DNA from 3 places in the Enterobacter sp. PL_is514 genome. Region 1 is predicted to be linked to each of the others. Evidence: predicted binding sites of a transcription regulator. Region 1 holds the regulator's gene; each other region holds the start of a gene.
The links. Region 1 encodes Fur, which represses iron uptake genes when iron is present. Its sites were predicted from a motif close to ATAATAATGAGAACNACTATCAA; they were not measured.
Positions count from the first base shown of each region.

Region 2: the regulator Fur is predicted to act here: its motif matches at 1,598-1,620, upstream of AC0TNG_RS04990 (siderophore-interacting protein).
Region 3: the regulator Fur is predicted to act here: its motif matches at 1,454-1,476, upstream of feoA (ferrous iron transporter A).

Region 1 covers NZ_JBVPGN010000036.1:133,442-136,721, forward strand. The annotation lists gene chiP (chitoporin ChiP) at 1-750, shown strand, start outside; gene chiQ (ChiQ/YbfN family lipoprotein) at 798-1,127, shown strand; gene fur (ferric iron uptake transcriptional regulator) at 1,224-1,670, opposite strand; gene fldA (flavodoxin FldA) at 1,960-2,490, opposite strand; gene ybfE (LexA regulated protein) at 2,646-2,933, opposite strand; gene ybfF (esterase) at 3,062-3,280, opposite strand, start outside.
Region 2 covers NZ_JBVPGN010000027.1:189,451-192,730, forward strand. The annotation lists gene AC0TNG_RS04980 (methyl-accepting chemotaxis protein) at 1-1,031, shown strand, start outside; gene AC0TNG_RS04985 (PadR family transcriptional regulator) at 1,028-1,522, opposite strand; gene AC0TNG_RS04990 (siderophore-interacting protein) at 1,669-2,433, shown strand; gene AC0TNG_RS04995 (DNA repair protein) at 2,434-3,280, opposite strand, start outside.
Region 3 covers NZ_JBVPGN010000029.1:61,054-64,333, forward strand. The annotation lists gene AC0TNG_RS08800 (Tex family protein) at 1-1,229, shown strand, start outside; gene feoA (ferrous iron transporter A) at 1,517-1,744, shown strand; gene feoB (Fe(2+) transporter permease subunit FeoB) at 1,774-3,280, shown strand, end outside.

The DNA of each region.
Region 1 (3,280 bases):
GTCGATTACCTGCACTCGCTGGGCGCGAAATACGACTTCAAAAACGATCTGGTGCTTGAAGCGGCATTTGGTCAGGCACAAGGCTATATCGATCAGTACTTTGCTAAGGCCAGCTATAAGTTTGATGTCGCGGGTAGCCCGCTGAGTACTAGCTACCAGTTCTACGGTACGCGCGATAAAGTCAGTAACGGTGGGGTCAATGACATTTATGACGGCACCGCGTGGCTGCAGGCACTCACCTTCGGCTACAAGGTTGGTCAGGTTGATTTGCGTCTGGAAGGCACATGGGTGAAGGCGGAAGGGCAGCAGGGCTACTTCCTGCAGCGTATGACTCCGACCTACGCCTCCTCCAACGGCCGTCTTGATATCTGGTGGGATAACCGCTCAGACTTCAACGCCGACGGCGAGAAAGCGGTCTTCTTCGGTGCAATGTACGACCTGAAAAACTGGAACCTGCCTGGCTGGGCGGTGGGCGCTTCTTACGCTTACGCCTGGGACGCAAAACCTGCCGATATGGCAACACCGGACGCATACTACGATCCCAACTATCGCCTGAAAGAGTCTTCCTACAGCCTGGATGCAATCTATACCCTGCAGGATGGCCGCGCGAAAGGCACGATGTTCAAACTGCACTTCACCCAGTATGACAATCACTCCGATATCCCGAGCTATGCGGGCGGTTACGGCAACATTTTCCAGGATGAACGTGACGTGAAATTCATGGTTATCGCCCCATTCACCATCTTCTGATAAACGCACCGGCGGGCTGAGTCCCGCCGGTATGGAGACCGTATATGATGAAAAAAATCGTAGTCGTCGCGTTGCTGGCATCAGGGCTGGTGGCGTGTGCTCAGACTCAGGCACCAAAAGAGGACTCCCGCCTGAAGGAGGCGTATAGCGCCTGCATTAATACTGCGGAAGGATCGCCGGAGAAAATTGAAGCCTGCCAGAGCGTGCTAAACGTGCTGAAGAAAGAGAAAGCGCATGAGCAGTTCGCGACGCAGGAAAATGTCCGCGTAATGGATTACCAGGCCTGTATCCAGGCGCGTAAAACCGGTAACGATCAGGAAGTGGCGAAGCGTTGCGACCAGATTTGGAAAGAAATTCGAAGCAATAACAGTAAGTAACTCGCTGTTATCATGCCCGGTGGCGCTGCGCTACCGGGCATTTTTTTAGGCAAAAAAAAGCCAACCTTACGGCTGGCTCAGAGTATGAACACTTGTTTATTTCGCGTCGTGCGCGTGGTCGTCTTCGCGGCAATCGCCTTCAGCGCAATGACCGTAAAGGTACAGGCTGTGGTTGGTCAGGCGGATGCCATGACGCGCGGCGATTTCACGCTGGCGTGATTCGATGGAATCATCGCTGAATTCAATGACCTTGCCGCAATCGAGGCAGATCAGGTGATCGTGGTGCTGCTGCTGGGTCAGTTCGAAAACAGATTTACCGCCTTCGAAATTATGACGGGTAACAATGCCCGCGTCATCAAACTGGTTCAGCACGCGATAGACGGTAGCCAGCCCAATCTCTTCACCCATGTCGATAAGACGTTTATAAAGGTCTTCCGCACTGACATGGTGATTGTCTGGACCCTGAAGCACTTCAAGGATTTTTAACCGAGGAAGCGTAACTTTCAGGCCAGCCTTCTTTAATGCGGTATTGTTGTCAGTCATGCGGAATCTGTCCTGTTGCTAAACGATTCACTTCTGTAGGAAGTGACAGAAAATGCACCTGGGATAATGCGTCTCATTATAGAACTGCCATGGCTAAATGAAAACTGCAAGTCTCAGGCAAAATATGCTTATAAAAATGGGGTATCACCAACAAACTTGCTCAATGGAAAACCACATTTATCAGGGAGACATTGTACAGGTCTGGGCGAAAAAGTTAAAAGATTGTAGCGATTAATTTAATCGGTTTGACCTGGGGCATGGGCGCAACCGCAGTTGCGCCGCGAAATAATCAGGCGTTCAGAATATCGTCCAGGTGCAGTTCTTCACGGATCTGCTTCACCCACTTCTCAACACGCTCGGCGGTCAGTTCTGGCTGACGGTCTTCGTCGATGGCCAGACCCACGAAGTGATCGTCATCGGCCAGGCCTTTAGACGCTTCGAAGTGGTAACCGGCGGTCGGCCAGTGGCCTACAATAACCGCGCCATTCGGCTCAATGATGTCGCGGATGGTGCCCAGCGCGTCACAGAAGTATTCGGCGTAGTCTTCCTGATCGCCACAGCCAAACAGGGCGACCAGCTTACCGTTGAAGTCGACTTCTTCCAGCGTCGGGAAGAAATCATCCCAGTCGCACTGGGCTTCACCGTAGTACCAGGTTGGGATACCCAGCAGCAAAATGTCATAGCCTTCCAGATCTTCTTTGCTGCTCTTGGCGATGTCATGCACATCAGCAACGTCTTTACCGAGCTGTTTTTGAATGTTTTTTGCGATATTTTCGGTATTGCCGGTATCACTGCCAAAGAAAATGCCGATGATTGCCATGAGTAAAATAACCTCTTGAAACTTAATAGTATGGTGGCGCAATTCGGCCACGGATAAGGGCAATAATAGCAGAACTGGCAACCCTGCGGAAACAGCTATCGCGCAGGACTGCACTCTGTGCTACATGAAAAGGGCGATAAAGGGGATTTTCAGACTTATGCCTGGCCGCGTAACGTTTCAAGCTGCGCGATCAACATCTCTTCAATGAGTTCACTGCGGCTGATATTTCGCGCGTCGGCCAGCTCGTTCAGCGCATCGACGGCGTCGGCGTTAAGCTTCAGTTCGACACGCTTAAGCCCACGATTTTTATCGCGTTTAAGCTGGTTGCGTTTATTGATACGCAGCTGTTCATCGCGCGAAAGCGGATTCGTCTTGGGTCGTCCCGGGCGACGCTCATTCGCGAACAGATCTAGTGTCGTACGGTCCGTTTGTTCTTTGGCCATGATTCTGAGACTTCGGGGGAAACACGCCGCCCTGCTAATGCCCGGGCGATAAGCGCGCCATCATACATCACCAAAAACGGCACGCCAACGACTGGACGCCTGCAGCCTTCCAGTCGCTCTCTTTTTAATCAATTTGCAGTATCAGCAAGATAGCGGCGAATGGCGCGCAGCACGGCGTCAGGTTTTTCCGCATGCACCCAGTGCCCGGCACCGGCAATAACGTGGGCGCGAGCCTGCGGGAATTGGGCCAGCAGCGTGTCGCGGTACGCGTCGGTTACGTAAGGTGAGTTTCCGCCGCGAATAAAGAGGGTAGGGTGCGGCCAGGCGGGGACGGTTTTCCAGCCCAC
Region 2 (3,280 bases), on a different contig from region 1:
CAGGGGCGCAGGTAGAAGGAGATTTCAGGTCTAACCGACTGCTGCTGATCCTGATCACGCTCTTTAGCGTCGTGGCAGGCAGCCTGATTGGCTGGTTTATCGTGCGCGCTATCACACGTCCGCTCGGCGAGGCGGTGCATTTTGCAAAAGCCATTTCAGAGGGCGATCTGACGGGCAGCATCACGCCGCACGGCAAAGACGAAACGGGTCTGCTGCTGCATGCGCTGATGGAGATGAAGACGCGACTGTTGGACATTGTGCAGCAGGTGCAAACCGGCTCGGAGAATATCTCCAGCGCAGCCGCGCAGATTGTCGCCGGGAACCAGGATTTGGCCGCGCGCACGGAAGAGCAGGCAAGTTCTGTCGAACAGACCGCCGCCTCGATGGAGCAGATCACCGCGACGGTGAAAAATACCGCCTCGCATACCGGGGAAGCGACCAACCTTTCTGCCGATGCCGCCACGGTGGTCAAAAACAACGGTGAGATGATGAAGCAGGTGACCAGCAAAATGCGCCTGATTAACGAAACATCGAACCGGATGTCCGACATTATCGACCTGATCGACGCCATTGCGTTCCAGACCAACATTCTGGCGCTCAACGCGGCGGTGGAAGCGGCGCGCGCCGGCGAGCACGGACGCGGCTTTGCGGTGGTGGCCGGTGAGGTTCGCCAGCTTGCCCAGAAGAGCGCGTCGTCTGCCAGCGAAATCCGTGAGCTGATTGAGAGCTCCACCAGCCAGACCCAGGACGGGATGAACCTTGTCGAAAAAGCGAGTGGGCTGATCAACGGGATGGTGGGCAACGTGGAGGAGATGGACGTGATTCTGCGGGAAATTCGCCAGGCCAGCCACGAGCAGACGGAAGGTATCTCGCAGATTAACAGCGCGATTGGCCTGATTGATGCCACCACCCAGCAGAACTCCGCGCTGGTGGAGGAGTCTGTGGCTGCGGCGGCATCGCTTAACGAACAGGCGATGCACCTGAAAGAGCTGGTACGCGTCTTCCGCGTGAGCGAGCACGCGCCGGCTTAATCCAGCTGGGAGATCTCCAGCGCCGCGCGGTCAATCACGCCGATAATCTGCTTAAGCTGCGCGTCGCTGAGCTCTCCCTGATTCACCTTCAGGTCTAACACCGCTTTGAAGTTATCCAGCGCCCGCTTCATCTGCGGGTTTTTGCGCAGCTGAAAACCGACGCTGCGCGCTTTTATACGCACCTGGATCTGTTCCAGCTGTTCCCGGTTTTCATCCAGCCAGCGCTGTCCTTCAGCGGTAATCGCAATGCGCTTACGCCCGCTCTCTTCTTCCGTAATGGTGATAAAGGACTGATCCTGAAGATAATCCAGGGTTGGGTAGATGACGCCTGGGCTCGGGGTGTAATTCCCCTGGGTCAGGTTTTCAATCTCTTTGATCAGCTCGTAGCCGTGGCTCGCGCTGCGAGTCAGGATATCCAGAATCACCAGCCGCAGATCGCCGTGGCCGAAAAAGCGCGGTCGGCGCCCGCCGCTGTCGTGTTCGTGTCGCATAACAGGTCCTTTAATTGATATATCTAAACTATATCTAAGATATATTCAGATGCAATCTAAAAGATCTTGCATTTTTCATTATTAGTAATCATTATCATTTGAAAATTGATTTAGATATATCGTATTCACCAGAAAAGGGTCTAAAAATGGCATCTACTCGTTATCCACAGCGTGTTCGTAATGACCTGCGTTTTCGCGAGCTGACGGTGCTCCGCGTTGAGCGCGCCAGCGCGGGTTTCCAGCGCATTGTTTTAGGCGGTGAGGCGCTGGAGGGCTTTAGCTCCCGCGGTTTCGACGACCATACCAAAGTCTTTTTCCCGGCACCCGGGACGACGTTTACGCCGCCGGTGGTCACCGATGAAGGCATCGACTGGGGTGACGGCGTGCGTCCACAGGCGCGCGACTATACGCCGCTCTACGATGAGGCCCGTCATGAGCTGGCGTTGGATTTCTTCATTCATGACGGCGGCATAGCCAGCGGATGGGCGATACAGGCGAAGGTAGGCGATAAGCTGACCATCGGCGGCCCGCGCGGTTCGCTGGTGGTGCCGGAGGATTACGCCTGGCAGCTGTACGTGTGCGACGAGTCCGGCATGCCCGCGCTGCGTCGACGCTTAGAGAGCATTGCGCAACTGCCGGTTCGCCCGGATGTGCAGGCGGTCGTGACGGTTGGGGATGAATCGTATAAGGACTATCTGGCGCACCTGAGCGCGTTCAACATCACCTGGGTGGTGGGCCACAGCGAGCAGGCAGTCGCGGACCATCTGGCGACGCTGACCGTTCCGGGGGACGATTACTTTATCTGGCTGACCGGGGAAGGGAAGGTGGTGAAAAGCCTGAGCCGTCAGTTTGAAGCCGACGCCATTGACCCGCAGCTGGTGCGTGCCAGCGCATACTGGCACGCCAAATAATCAGGCTGCCGAATCCAGCTGCGCTTCGCTCACCTGATGTTCGAGCGAGGCGCGGACCTCGTGCAGCGCTTTCTCCTGCTGAGCGAAGTACGCTTCCATATTATTGAGCGACGAGACCAGCAGCCAGGACTCCTCTTTCTCCAGTTCCGCCAGCTCGTTCACTAAAATGTCGATCTGCTCGCGGACCTGCGCCATTTTTTTGCGGATACGTTCCAGATCGTTCAGCCTGTCGCTGGCCATCAATGGCTCGAAGCCCTGTTGCAGACGGGCCACCAGCGAGCGAATGGCTTTCACATCGCCGCGCTGCTTCGCCTGGTTAAGCTGCACCATCATGCTGTTGGCTTCTTCTTTCAGATCGTCCGCCACCAGATCCGGGTGGCAGAGCTTGCTCGCCTGCCGCCAGAGACGCTTGAGTTCGTTCTGGTCTTCTTCCGAAAGATGCTTACCTTTGCGCAGCCGCACTTCGGCATCATGATGCTGCTCGCGATACTTGTCGTACTCTTCGTTCGCCTCGTCGCGCGCCTGACGCGCAGGCTCCTCTTCGCGCGTTAAGCCGCTCTCCAGCTCCAGCGCTTCGGCCAGCAGGTTGGCAATCAGATTGCTTTGCTGTTCCAGATGCTTACGCGCCTCAGCGGCCTGTACGGAATCGGCCGGGAGATCGCGCCAGCGCTGGGTGAGCGTCGCCAGCACCTCTACCGCCTGCGCCATATAGTGCTGGCAGCGACGGTAATCTTCCTCGCGACGACGCGCTTCCGCCTGCTGACGACGCAGGTTTAGCTCCGCCAGGGTTTTACGCAGGGCGAGGATCTGCTGCATCAGCGGCCCAAGGCGGGAAAAATAGAGATCG
Region 3 (3,280 bases), on a different contig from region 1:
CCGTGGTAGTGGCGGCGCTGTGCGAAAAATACAACGTCGAGCTGGTTGCCATCGGCAACGGTACGGCCTCACGTGAGACCGAGCGTTTCTACCTCGACGTGCAGAAGCAGTTCCCGAAAGTGACGGCGCAGAAAGTGATCGTCAGCGAAGCGGGGGCATCCGTCTATTCCGCATCCGAGCTGGCGGCACAGGAGTTCCCGGACCTGGACGTTTCCCTGCGCGGTGCGGTCTCTATCGCTCGCCGCCTGCAGGATCCGCTGGCGGAACTGGTGAAGATCGACCCGAAATCCATCGGCGTGGGCCAGTATCAGCACGACGTGAGCCAGACGCAGCTGGCGCGCAAGCTGGATGCTGTCGTGGAAGACTGCGTTAACGCCGTCGGCGTTGACCTGAACACCGCCTCCGTTCCGCTGCTGACCCGCGTGGCGGGCTTAACCCGCATGATGGCGCAGAACATCGTCGCCTGGCGTGACGAGAACGGCCAGTTCCAGAACCGTCAGCAGTTGCTGAAGGTCAGCCGTCTGGGGCCAAAAGCCTTTGAGCAGTGCGCGGGCTTCCTCCGCATCAACCACGGCGATAACCCGCTGGATGCCTCTACCGTTCACCCGGAAGCGTACCCTGTGGTGGAGCGTATTCTGGCCGCCACCCAGCAGGCCCTGAAAGATCTCATGGGCGACAGCAGCGCTCTGCGCAATCTGAAAGCCGTTGATTTCACCGATGACAAATTTGGTGTCCCAACCGTTACCGACATTATCAAAGAGCTGGAAAAGCCGGGCCGCGATCCGCGTCCTGAGTTCAAAACGGCGACCTTTGCTGACGGCGTGGAAACCATGAACGACCTGCTGCCCGGCATGGTGCTGGAAGGCGCGGTGACCAACGTTACCAACTTTGGCGCGTTTGTGGATATCGGCGTGCATCAGGACGGTCTGGTCCATATCTCCTCCCTTGCCGACAAGTTCGTTGAAGACCCGCACACCGTGGTCAAAGCGGGCGACATCGTGAAGGTCAAAGTGCTGGAAGTGGACCTGCAGCGCAAGCGTATCGCCCTGACCATGCGTCTGGACGAACAGCCGGGTGACACCAACGCGCGCCGTGGCGGAAACGGCGGTGGCCGCGAGCAGCAGCGTCCGGCCGCGAAAGCAGCAAAACCGCGCGGACGTGATGCCCAGCCTGCAGGCAACAGCGCGATGATGGATGCGCTGGCGGCAGCGATGGGTAAGAAACGCTAAACCCTCACCCTAACCCTCTCCCCACAGGGGAGAGGGAATAATAATAATATCGTGCCGTAATATATGAAACCGATTGCACATCCATATTTAAACCACCAATTATCACCCCGTTAACAAATCCTCTCCTTTTCGTTTTCCAGGCATTTCAGCAAATATTGAGCAAGGTCAAAAAGGCCGTAAATTAATATCGCAAACAACATTCCGTCACAGTTTTAATATTGCTGATAAAAACTATTCTCATTATCATCCCATAGTAGATAATTTAACCTTTCGTGGAATCAGGCGTTATGCAATTCACTCCAGACAGTGCATGGAAGATTACCGGTTTTACCCGCGAAATTAGCCCGGCCTATCGGCAAAAGCTGCTGTCGCTGGGCATGCTGCCCGGCTCGTCCTTTCAGGTCGTACGCGTAGCGCCGTTAGGCGATCCGGTTCATATCGAAACCCGCCGCGTGAATCTGGTGCTGCGTAAGAAAGACCTCGCGTTAATAGAAGTCGAAGCCTTATCCCGATAACAAGCCAGCGGTTTCAGTGAGTCTAAAAAATGAAAAAGTTAACTATTGGCTTAATTGGCAATCCTAATTCCGGCAAGACTACGCTTTTTAACCAGCTGACTGGAGCCCGCCAGCGCGTGGGCAACTGGGCGGGCGTGACGGTTGAGCGTAAAGAGGGCCAGTTCACGACAACGGACAATCAGGTAACGCTGGTCGACCTTCCCGGCACCTACTCCTTAACCACCATTTCGTCGCAAACCTCGCTCGATGAGCAGATTGCCTGCCACTATATTCTTGGCGGCGACGCGGACCTGCTGATCAACGTGGTCGATGCCTCCAATCTCGAGCGTAACCTTTATCTGACGCTGCAGCTGCTGGAGCTGGGGATCCCCTGCATCGTGGCGCTCAACATGCTCGACATTGCGGAGAAACAAAAGCTGCGCATCGACGTCGATGCCCTCTCCGCGCGCCTGGGGTGCCCGGTCGTTCCGCTGGTCTCGACGCGCGCTCGCGGTATTGATGCACTGAAGCTGGCCATTGACCGTCACGCGGGTAATCGCGACATTGAGCTGGTGCATTACGCGCAGCCTCTCCTGCGCGAAGCCAATTTGCTGGCGCAGGAGATGGACAACAGCATGCCTGCGAAACAGCGCCTGTGGCTTGGACTGCAGATGCTGGAAGGGGATATCTACAGCCGCGCTTACGCCGGGCATGCGGCCGATAAGCTGGACGTGACGGTGGCCCGGCTTAGCGACGAGCTGGACGACCCGGCGCTGCACATCGCCGACGCCCGTTACCAGGCCATCGCCTCGATTTGCGACGTGGTCAGTAACGCGCTGACGGCGGAACCCAGCCGCTTTACGGCGGCAGTAGATAAGGTTGTGCTTAACCGCTTCCTCGGTTTGCCGATCTTCCTGCTGGTGATGTACGTGATGTTCCTGCTCGCCATTAACATCGGTGGCGCACTGCAGCCGATTTTTGACGCCGGTTCCGTCGCGGTCTTCGTCCACGGGATCCAGTGGGTGGGTTACACCCTGCACTTCCCGGAATGGCTCACCATCTTCCTCGCGCAGGGGATCGGCGGCGGTATCAACACCGTTCTGCCGCTGGTGCCGCAGATCGGCATGATGTACCTGTTCCTCTCGTTCCTGGAAGATTCCGGCTACATGGCGCGCGCCGCGTTCGTGATGGATCGTCTGATGCAGGCGCTGGGCCTGCCGGGTAAATCCTTCGTCCCGCTGATCGTCGGCTTCGGCTGTAACGTGCCGTCGGTGATGGGCGCACGCACCCTGGATGCGCCGCGTGAACGTCTGATGACCATCATGATGGCGCCGTTTATGTCCTGCGGTGCCCGCCTGGCAATCTTTGCGGTCTTTGCCGCAGCCTTCTTTGGTCAGCAGGGCGCGCTGGCGGTCTTCTCGCTGTATGTACTGGGCATCGTGATGGCGATCCTCACCGGTCTGATGCTGAAGCACACCATCATGCGCGGTGAAGCGTCACCGTTTGTGATGGAGCTGCCGGTGTACCACGTGCCGCATCTGAAAAGCCTGGCGATCC